DNA from 2 places in the Ancylobacter sp. 3268 genome. Region 1 is predicted to be linked to the other one. Evidence: riboswitches for the same ligand, from Rfam matches in the RefSeq annotation. Region 1 holds a riboswitch; the other holds the start of a gene.

Region 1 (4,243 bases):
AGATAATCCACGCGGCGCTCGAGATTGGCCTCGCGCACCATGCCGGGGGTCAGGAACAGATCGACGATCTGGCCGATGCCGAGCAGGCCGACAGTGAGCAGCCACAGCGCGCCGGTCCAGTAGCGGCCGGCATAGAAGCGGTGGATGCCGCAGACCCCGATGAGGCCGAATAGCCAGAAGAGATAGGCAACGGGCGTCGAGCGCATGGACGCGCAACTCCATCTGATGACCACGCCGCGACATCCGGCGTCCCCATGCAGATAGGGATGACGTAGCGGGATTTCGAGAGGGCATCAGAATTCGATGCCCTTCTGCGCCTTCACGCCGGCCTTGAAGTGGTGTTTCACCAGCGTCATTTCGGTGACGAGGTCGGCGGCCTCGATCAGCTCGGCCTTGGCGTTGCGGCCGGTGACCACGACGTGAAGGTCCGGGCGGCGCTGCCGCAGGACGTCGACGACCTCTCCGGGCGGCAGATAGTCGTAGCGCAGGGCGATGTTCAGTTCGTCGAGGATGACGAGGTCGACGGACGTGTCGGCCATCAGCTCGCGCGCCTTGTCCCACGCGCGGAGGCAGGCGGCGATGTCGCGGGCCTTGTCCTGCGTCTCCCAGGTGAAGCCCTCGCCCATGGAGTGCCACGCCACGCGGTCGCCGAACGCCGCCAGGGCGTCGCGCTCGGCCGAATGCCAGGCGCCCTTGATGAACTGGACAACGCCGACGCGGCTACCGTGTCCCAGCACGCGCAGTGCGAGGCCGAAGGCGGCGGTGGACTTGCCCTTGCCGGCGCCGGTGTGGACGATCAGCAGGCCCTTCTCCAGGGTCTTTTCCGCCACCTCGGCATCCTGCACCGCCTTGCGCTTCGCCATCTTCTCGCGGTGGCGCGCGGCCTCCTCGGGGGAAAGGTCGGTCATCATTTTACCTTTACCGGAATGCCGGCGACCACCAGGACGACCTCGTCGGCCAGCGCGGCAAGGCGCTGGTTGAGCCGGCCCTGGGCATCGCGGAAGCGGCGGGCGAGGGCGTTGTCCGGCACGATGCCGAGACCGACCTCGTTCGACACCGCCACCACCGGCCCGTCATGGGCGAGAAGCTCGGCCTCGAGGATCGCCGAATCGAGATCGGCATCGGCGGCGGCCAGCATGCGGTTGGACAGCCAGAGCGTCAGGCAGTCGATCAGCACCGGCGCGCCGGACGGCAGGGCGCCAAGCGCGCCGGCGAGATCGTGCGGCGCGTCCAAGGTGACCCAGCCTTCGCCGCGGCGGGCGCGGTGCTGGGCGATGCGCTCTTCCATCTCGGCGTCATAAGCCTGCGCCGTGGCGACATAGTACCACGGCGCAGGAGCGCGCTGCACCAGCGCCTCGGCGTGGCTGCTCTTGCCGGAGCGCGCGCCGCCGAGGACGAGGGTAAAGGGCATGTCGGTTCAGGCCGTCCGATTCACGCCGCCCGCGCCGAGGCGCGGACGCAGCCAGCCGGAAAGCCCGCCGAGCAGCACCCAGAACAGGAAGCTCACCGCCACCGAGGCGACGACGAAGCTGTGGTGCAGGCTTTCCGGGATCGGGCTGTCATGGCTCTCCGGCTGCGGCGCGCCAATGGCATGCGGCGCCAGGATGATGAGCACGCCGAGCGCCGCCAGCAGCGGCGAGCGGCCATAGACCAGCAAGGCGAGGCCGATGGCGGTGGCCGCCGCGGTGCCGATCCACCACAGTTGCCGGGCCATCAGGTCGGCGGCCGGCATGGCCGGCAGCTCCGGCGGCAGGCCGAGGCCGGGGGCGAGCGTGAACACCGCGAAGCCGGCGAGGCCCCACAGGATTCCCTCGCGCCAGGAGGCGAGGCCGCCCTTCAGCTCGGTGGCGGCGACCAGCAGCAGGCCGAAGCCGAAGGCGGTGAGGACGGTGGCGAGCACGGTGTAGGCGTTGCGCTCGAAGCCGTCGGCCGGCCCCCATTCCTCACCGTCGCCATGGGAGTGTGCCGGCGTCGCCGCCCCGTGGCTGTGCGCCTCCGTGGCGTGGGCATCGGCGGCGTGAGCATCGACGGTGGCGGCCGCCTCGCCGCCCTCGAAGGTCTCGGCCTTGAGGATCAGCGGCACGGTGGTGAACAGGTGCACGGCGGCGGAAGCCACGCCGGTGGCGATGCCCGCCACCAGGGCGACGAGCAGGATTGTCCTGAACAGAGACATGGAAGCCCCCGTCAGTGGCAGGGGAAGGCGACGGCGTGGCGTACGTCGTGCGCCGCATTGTGCGCAGCGGCGATGTGGGAGAAGCCGACGCCGCCGACCACGAACGCGCCGAGCAGCGCGGCGAAGGTGATGGCGAGCGCGCGGGACGCCGGGGTCTCGACGGCGGCGGAAGGGGCGGCGGCGGACTGCGACGGAAGGTTCAGGCGATTCATGGTCGTCTCCTTTTGCCCTCCACCCGAGGGCCAGGGGTGATGTCGACGGCCGGTCTCCTGGCTTGCGGGTCGTCGCCTGTCCCTCCGCCTTCCCGGCGCGAACGCCAGTGGCCAGTAGAGGTGGGCTCGCCGCTCACAGTTGCGGGGGCAGCCGCGGAATCGACCCTGCCCGAAGGCCCGGTCCCACCGCGTTCCCGTCTTGCGTCCCGTGCCCATCACGGGAACCGCCGACTGGCACCAACTATACCGGCAGTCGAGGTCTCCGCAATGCCTGCGCGTTGACATTCCCCCCTCGCGCTCCTTTAGTGGCCGCGACCGACGGTTTCCTCCCTCACCGGGAGGGACGAAGAGGGAATGCGGTGCGCCGGCCCGGCAACAGGACGGCAATTCCGCGGCTGCCCCCGCAACTGTAAGCGGCGAGCCCGAGCCAACGGCCACTGGAGCGATCCGGGAAGGCGGCAAGGGCCACGACCCGCGAGCCAGGAGACCTGCCGTCGGTTCGGTCGTGCGTGCCGGCGGGGTGCCCGGCAGGCGGGTGACGTCGCCGGATGCCCGATTCCGGCGGCTTGCGCGGGAAGATTCCCGCGGCCGGCGTGCCCCGAACCTTGCAACGCCGCCGGAGACGCCGCCATGACCGCTGAAACTGCTTCGCTCGCCCGGGTGCCCTGCACCATCGTCACCGGCTTCCTCGGCGCCGGGAAGACGACGCTGATCCGCCACGTGCTGGAGAACGCCAAAGGCAAGCGCCTCGCGGTGATCGTCAACGAGTTCGGCGATGTCGGCATCGATGGCGAGATCCTCAAGGGTTGCGGCATCGAGACCTGCCCGGAGGAGAACGTCGTCGAACTCGCCAATGGCTGCATCTGCTGCACGGTGGCCGATGATTTCGTGCCGGCGCTCGATGCGATTCTCTCGCGTTCGCCGCGGGTCGACCACATCCTGATCGAGACCTCCGGCCTCGCGTTGCCCAAGCCGCTGGTGCAGGCCTTCCACTGGCCGGCGATCCGCAGCCGGGTCACCGTGGACGGCGTGGTGGCGGTGGTGGACGGCGAGGCGCTGGCCTCCGGCCGCGTCGCCCACGACCATGACGCGCTCGCCGCGCAGCGGGCGGCGGATGCCTCGCTCGATCATGACGACCCGATCGAGGAAGTGTTCGACGACCAGATCGCCTGCGCCGACCTCGTGGTGCTGACCAAGGCCGACCTGATCGACGCCAACGGCGCCCTGCGGGCGCGGGCGGCGCTCGACGCCGAGCTGCCGAAGGGGGTGAAGGTGGTGAACGTGACCGGCGGCCGGCTCGACCCGGCGGTGTTGCTCGGCCTCGGGGTGGGGACCGAGGACGACATCGCCAACCGGCGCACCCATCACGACGACGAGGCCGAGCACGACCATGACGATTTCGACAGCTTCGTCGTCGAGGTGCCGGAGATCGCCGATCCGGCGGAATTTTCCGCGCGGGTGGCGCGGGCGGCGGCGGAGGCCGAGGTGCTGCGGGTGAAGGGGTTCCTCGCGGTGGAAGGCAAGCCGATGCGCCTGCTGGTGCAGGCGGTGGGGCCGCGTGTCGAGCATCATTTCGACCGCCCCTGGGCCGCCGGGGAGCGGGCCGGGCGGCTGGTCGCCATCGGGCTGAAGGGGCTCGACCGGGCGAAGGTGGAGAGCATCCTCGCCGGCGAGCCGGCGGTGGCCTGAGACAGATCGGCCCGCGGCGGCATGCACATACTCGCCACCACATCGACCTCGCTCGACGATCTCGCCGAACCGGTCGACCTCGCGCAGGCGCCGGCGGAGCTGGTGGTGGCCTCCTTCGCCGACAGCGACCTCGCGGCGCTGGCCCGCGCCTTCGCGGCGGGCGGGGGAG
Region 2 (4,243 bases), on a different contig from region 1:
GGCATGCTCGTCCGCCTCCGTCCATGACGTGAAGGCGGCGCGGTGCGGGGTGCGCCCGAGGCGTACCACATCGCACACGGTGAGCTGGATATCGGTCGTTGCCTGCTGCTCGACAAAGGCCAGGCGCCGCGCCAGTTCGCGTCGCGGCAGCGTGGCGATGTCGCGCCCATCGAGCGTCACCACCCCGCTGGCCACGCCGCGCAGGCGGCAAAGCAGACGCAACAGGCTGGATTTGCCGGAACCATTGGGTCCGATCAGGCCGAGGATGCGGTTGGGTGCCGCCGACAGCGTGATGCCGTCGACGATCATCCGCCCGCCCGCACTCCAGCGGGCATCATGGGTGGCGAGCGTCATGCCGGCCGCCGCGCGCGATAGAGGATCACGGCGAAGGCCGGGGCGCCGAACAGGGCGGTGACGATGCCGATGGGCAGGATCTGCTGCGGCACCAGAATGCGCGACAGGATGTCGGCCAGGATCATGAAGATGCCGCCGATAACCAGGCAGGCCGGCAGCAGGCGCGCATGACCCGGCCCGACCAGGAAGCGCGCGGCATGGGGGATGACAAGCCCGACGAAGCCGATCGTGCCGACGATGGCGACCATGGTGGCCGTGAGCAGCGCGGTGGTCGCCAGCAGCACCAGCCGCACGCGGGTGACGGCGACGCCGAGCGCTTGCGCCGCGTCGGCGCCGAAGGCGAAGGCATCGAGCGCCTTGGCGTGCACCAGGCAGACGACGAAGCCGATCAGCGCGACGGGCGTCGCCACACATAGGTCCGGCCAGCGGACGCCGCCGAAATTGCCGAGCAGCCAGAACATCACCCCGCGCGCCTGCTCGGCGCTGGCGAGCGTGGTGACGATGGTGGCGGTGGCCGCGTTGAAGAGCTGGGAGCCGGCGACGCCCGCCAGGATCACCCTGTCGCTGGCGCCACCCGCGCCGGTCGCCAGTAGAGCCACGACCGCCAGCGCCGCCACTGCGCCGAGGAAGGCGCCACCGGACAGGCCGAGCGTAGCGCTGCCGAAGCCGAGGACCATCACGCAGACCGCCCCGGTCGAGGCCCCGGCCGACACGCCGAGAATATAGGGTTCGGCCAATGGGTTGCGCAGCAGCGCCTGGAGGATTGCCCCCGAAACCGCGAGGGCGCCGCCGCACAGCGCCGCCATGACGGCCCGGCTCAGGCGGTAGTCGAAGATCACCCCCTGCTGGATGGCGCTGACCGGCAGGCCGAGGTCGAACAGGCCGTTGCCGAGCGCCCGAAAGGCGACCGGCAGCGGGATCGCCATCTCTCCCACGCTCACCGCCAGAGCGACGGCAAAGATGAGCGCGGCGAGCGCGAGGGCGGCGACGCCGATCCGCGCCGCCCAGTTCGGTCCGATGACGGCGTGGCTCAATTGGTGAGGCCGAATGTGTGGACCGCCGTCGCTATCGATTCGATGCCGTCGATCGCATCGACGCCCGGCCGGGTTGCACCGACGTCGACCACCACGATCCTGCCGTTACGCACCGCCGACAGCTTGCTGGCGACCGGATCGGTGTTCAGGAAGTTCAGCTTGGCGTCGATGTCGTCGGCCGGAAAGCGGCGGCGGTCCATCTTCACGATGACAAGCACGTCGGGATCGCTGGCCGCGATGCTCTCCCAGCCGACCAAGGGCCATTCCTCCTCGGTGGTGATCACGTTGCGTGCCCCGAGCTTCGACAGGATGTAGGCCGGGACGCCGTTCTTGCCGGCCATGAAGGCGTCGCCCTTGATGTCCTTGCTGGAGAACCAGACGGCCATCGACACGTTCTTCGCCTCCAGCCCGGCGACGGAGCGCACGGCGGCGGCCTCGCGCCGCTGCAGGCCGGCAACCAGCGCCTCGGCCCGATCCGCCACGTCGAAGATCGCGCCATATTCGCGGATGTTCCGATATAGCAGCTCGATCGAATAGATCTGCGTGCGCACGCCGTCGCCGGCGCCTGTATTGTCCTTGCCGACGCAATCGGTCGGCGAGACATAGACCGGCACCTTCACCCCGTCGAAGCGGTCGCGCTTGCCGACGATACCGTTCGGGCCGATGTGCCACTCATACATGGCGACGACGAGGTCGGGTTCCTGCGCCACGACCGCCTCGAAGCTCGGATCGTTGTCGGCCAAGCGCTTCACCTTGGCGTTCGCCGCTTCATACGGCTTGGCCACCGGGCTGAACCAGACAGCGGTTCCCACGAGGCGGTCGCCGAGGCCGAGAGCGTAGAGGATTTCCGTCTGCGCCTGGCCGAGGCTGACGACGCGCTGCGGCGCGTGGTCGATCACGACCTTCGCCCCGCAATTCTCCAGCGTGAGCGGGTAGTGCGTCGGATCGGCCTTCGCCGCGTCGGCGATGCCGACGCCGATCACAGCACCAAGCGCCAGAGCGAGGCTGCCGCCGCACCGCCCGAGGGCGTTACCCAGGAATTTCTTGAACATGTGTCACCGCTTCCCAAAAAGGAAGACGGGAAGCGCGAGGGAACCGGCGCATTCAGCGGAACCCCGCTGCCGACCGGCAACCTTCGGAGCACCCCGCCCGAAAGATGGTTGGCGATCAGGGCAGGTCTCCTGGCTTGCGGGTCGACGCTGGCTCCGCCCGGCCTTCCCGACGCAGCACGAGGCTTGGCGTCAGTGGACGATGGGCAGAGGGCTCGCCGCTTACAGTTGCGGGGGCAGCTTCGGATTTGGCACGGATGCCTCACCGAATTCCCTCTTAGCTTCAGGCGCGAACACCTGAAGAACCTTGATCGGTGGCGACCATAGCCGGCTTCGCCGCAACGTCAAGAACGCCGTTGGCTCCTGACGGGATCGCCGGGGGCTGGTGGAACCCCTTGGCCGGCGCTGGTCTCGTCGACGGGACGTTCTGTCGAGGCACGAAGCGGCGCGTCAGGCCGCCTCGTGCTTCTCCATCCTCAAAGCGCGAGTTCGCGGCGCAGCACTTCCAGCCGCTCCATGGCCACCACGCCATCGGCAATGGTCGGCGCCGCGGTCTCGGCTCCGGCAAGCGCGGGCACGACATCGGCAAGCAGCGCGTGATAGCCCTTCGGGTCTTCATTCGCCGCCGCGGTGAAGTTGGGCTTCCAGGTGAGCGAATCCACGTCATCGGCGAGTGTCGCATTGGGATCGGCCACCTTGAAGGGCGGGTTGCGATGCCAGCGGATCTCGATCACGTCCTCGACCTCGATGCGCTGGTGATCGCCCATCAGCTCGATCCGTTCCACCGGTGTGCCGCGTGACTGTATCGTACCCATGGCGATGTTGCCGATGGCGCCGCATTCGAACTCGAAACCGACGTGGAACAGCACTCGACCGGGGGTCTTCTCCACCTTGCGGGCCGAGATCGTCTTCACCGGCGAGACCAGGAAGGAGACGAGGTCCATGTAGTGCACGCAATGATGCAGGAAAAAGCCGGTGTAATCGACATTGCCGACGAAATAGCCGGGAGCCGTCATGTAGTAGCCTGTGAGCCCGAGCACATCGCCGAAGCGCCCCGAACGCACGATATTGGCGGCCATCTTGTTGCCGATCGAATAGCGCTTCATGAAACCGACCAGCAGCGGTTTTCTGGCCTTTTCGGAAGCCGCGAGCAGTTCGCGCGCCCCCGCTGCGGAGCCGGATGGCGGCTTCTCCATGAATACGCCGAGCCCGCGCTCCAGCGCCTTCTTGCCGAAGGCGAGATGCTGGTCTGGACCGACGGCCATGCCCACCGCATCGATGCCGGGCATCGACAGGAGGGTGTCGACGTCGTCGGTGAGGTTCGACACGCCGAATTGCCGGCCGGCATCGGCGAGGCGGGGGCCATCGATGTCGCACAGCGCCACCAGCTTGACGTCGTGGCGCACGAGTTGCGGCAGCAGCATCTGGGTGGCGTGGATGCCGCAGCCGATCCAACCGATATTCAAGGTCATCGACGGTATTCCGTGAGAGTGATGTGGGACTTCATGAAAGCGACGCTGGCCGAGAGACGGTCGCTCTCGTCCTCGTGCGGGGCGCGCCACTGCGCGAAAGGCACGCCGAAGCGGTCGTCGCGGCGGCGGAAGGGTTCGAGCGAGATCGGGCCGGCATAGCCGATCTCGTGCAGCGCACGGCACACTGCCACCCAATCGGTGGCGCCGGTGCCGGGGAAGCCGCGATGGTTTTCATTGGCCTGGAAATGCACGACGCGGCCGGCGGCGAGGCGGATCGCCTCCGGGATGGAGCTCTCTTCCATGTGCATGTGGAAGGTATCGAGCATCAGTTGGA

Evidence for each region. A riboswitch is a leader RNA that binds a small molecule or an ion and turns the genes downstream of it on or off. The one in region 1 is predicted to bind cobalamin.
Region 2: linked by a shared signal. The riboswitch ahead of J2X65_RS00360 (ABC transporter substrate-binding protein) and the one ahead of cobW (cobalamin biosynthesis protein CobW) in region 1 are both predicted to bind cobalamin.

Annotation. Positions count from the first base shown of each region.
Region 1 is NZ_JAVDUX010000003.1:68,373-72,615, forward strand. It holds gene J2X65_RS04775 (NINE protein) at 1-206, opposite strand, end outside; gene cobO (cob(I)yrinic acid a,c-diamide adenosyltransferase) at 294-908, opposite strand; gene cobU (bifunctional adenosylcobinamide kinase/adenosylcobinamide-phosphate guanylyltransferase) at 908-1,411, opposite strand; gene J2X65_RS04790 (CbtA family protein) at 1,418-2,173, opposite strand; gene J2X65_RS04795 (CbtB-domain containing protein) at 2,185-2,385, opposite strand; cobalamin riboswitch at 2,415-2,629, opposite strand; cobalamin riboswitch at 2,688-2,896, shown strand; gene cobW (cobalamin biosynthesis protein CobW) at 3,016-4,074, shown strand; gene cobN (cobaltochelatase subunit CobN) at 4,096-4,243, shown strand, end outside.
Region 2 is NZ_JAVDUX010000001.1:81,660-85,902, forward strand. It holds gene J2X65_RS00350 (ABC transporter ATP-binding protein) at 1-354, opposite strand, end outside; gene J2X65_RS00355 (iron ABC transporter permease) at 351-1,388, opposite strand; gene J2X65_RS00360 (ABC transporter substrate-binding protein) at 1,385-2,440, opposite strand; cobalamin riboswitch at 2,542-2,762, opposite strand; gene J2X65_RS00365 (Gfo/Idh/MocA family oxidoreductase) at 2,914-3,909, opposite strand; gene J2X65_RS00370 (sugar phosphate isomerase/epimerase family protein) at 3,906-4,243, opposite strand, start outside.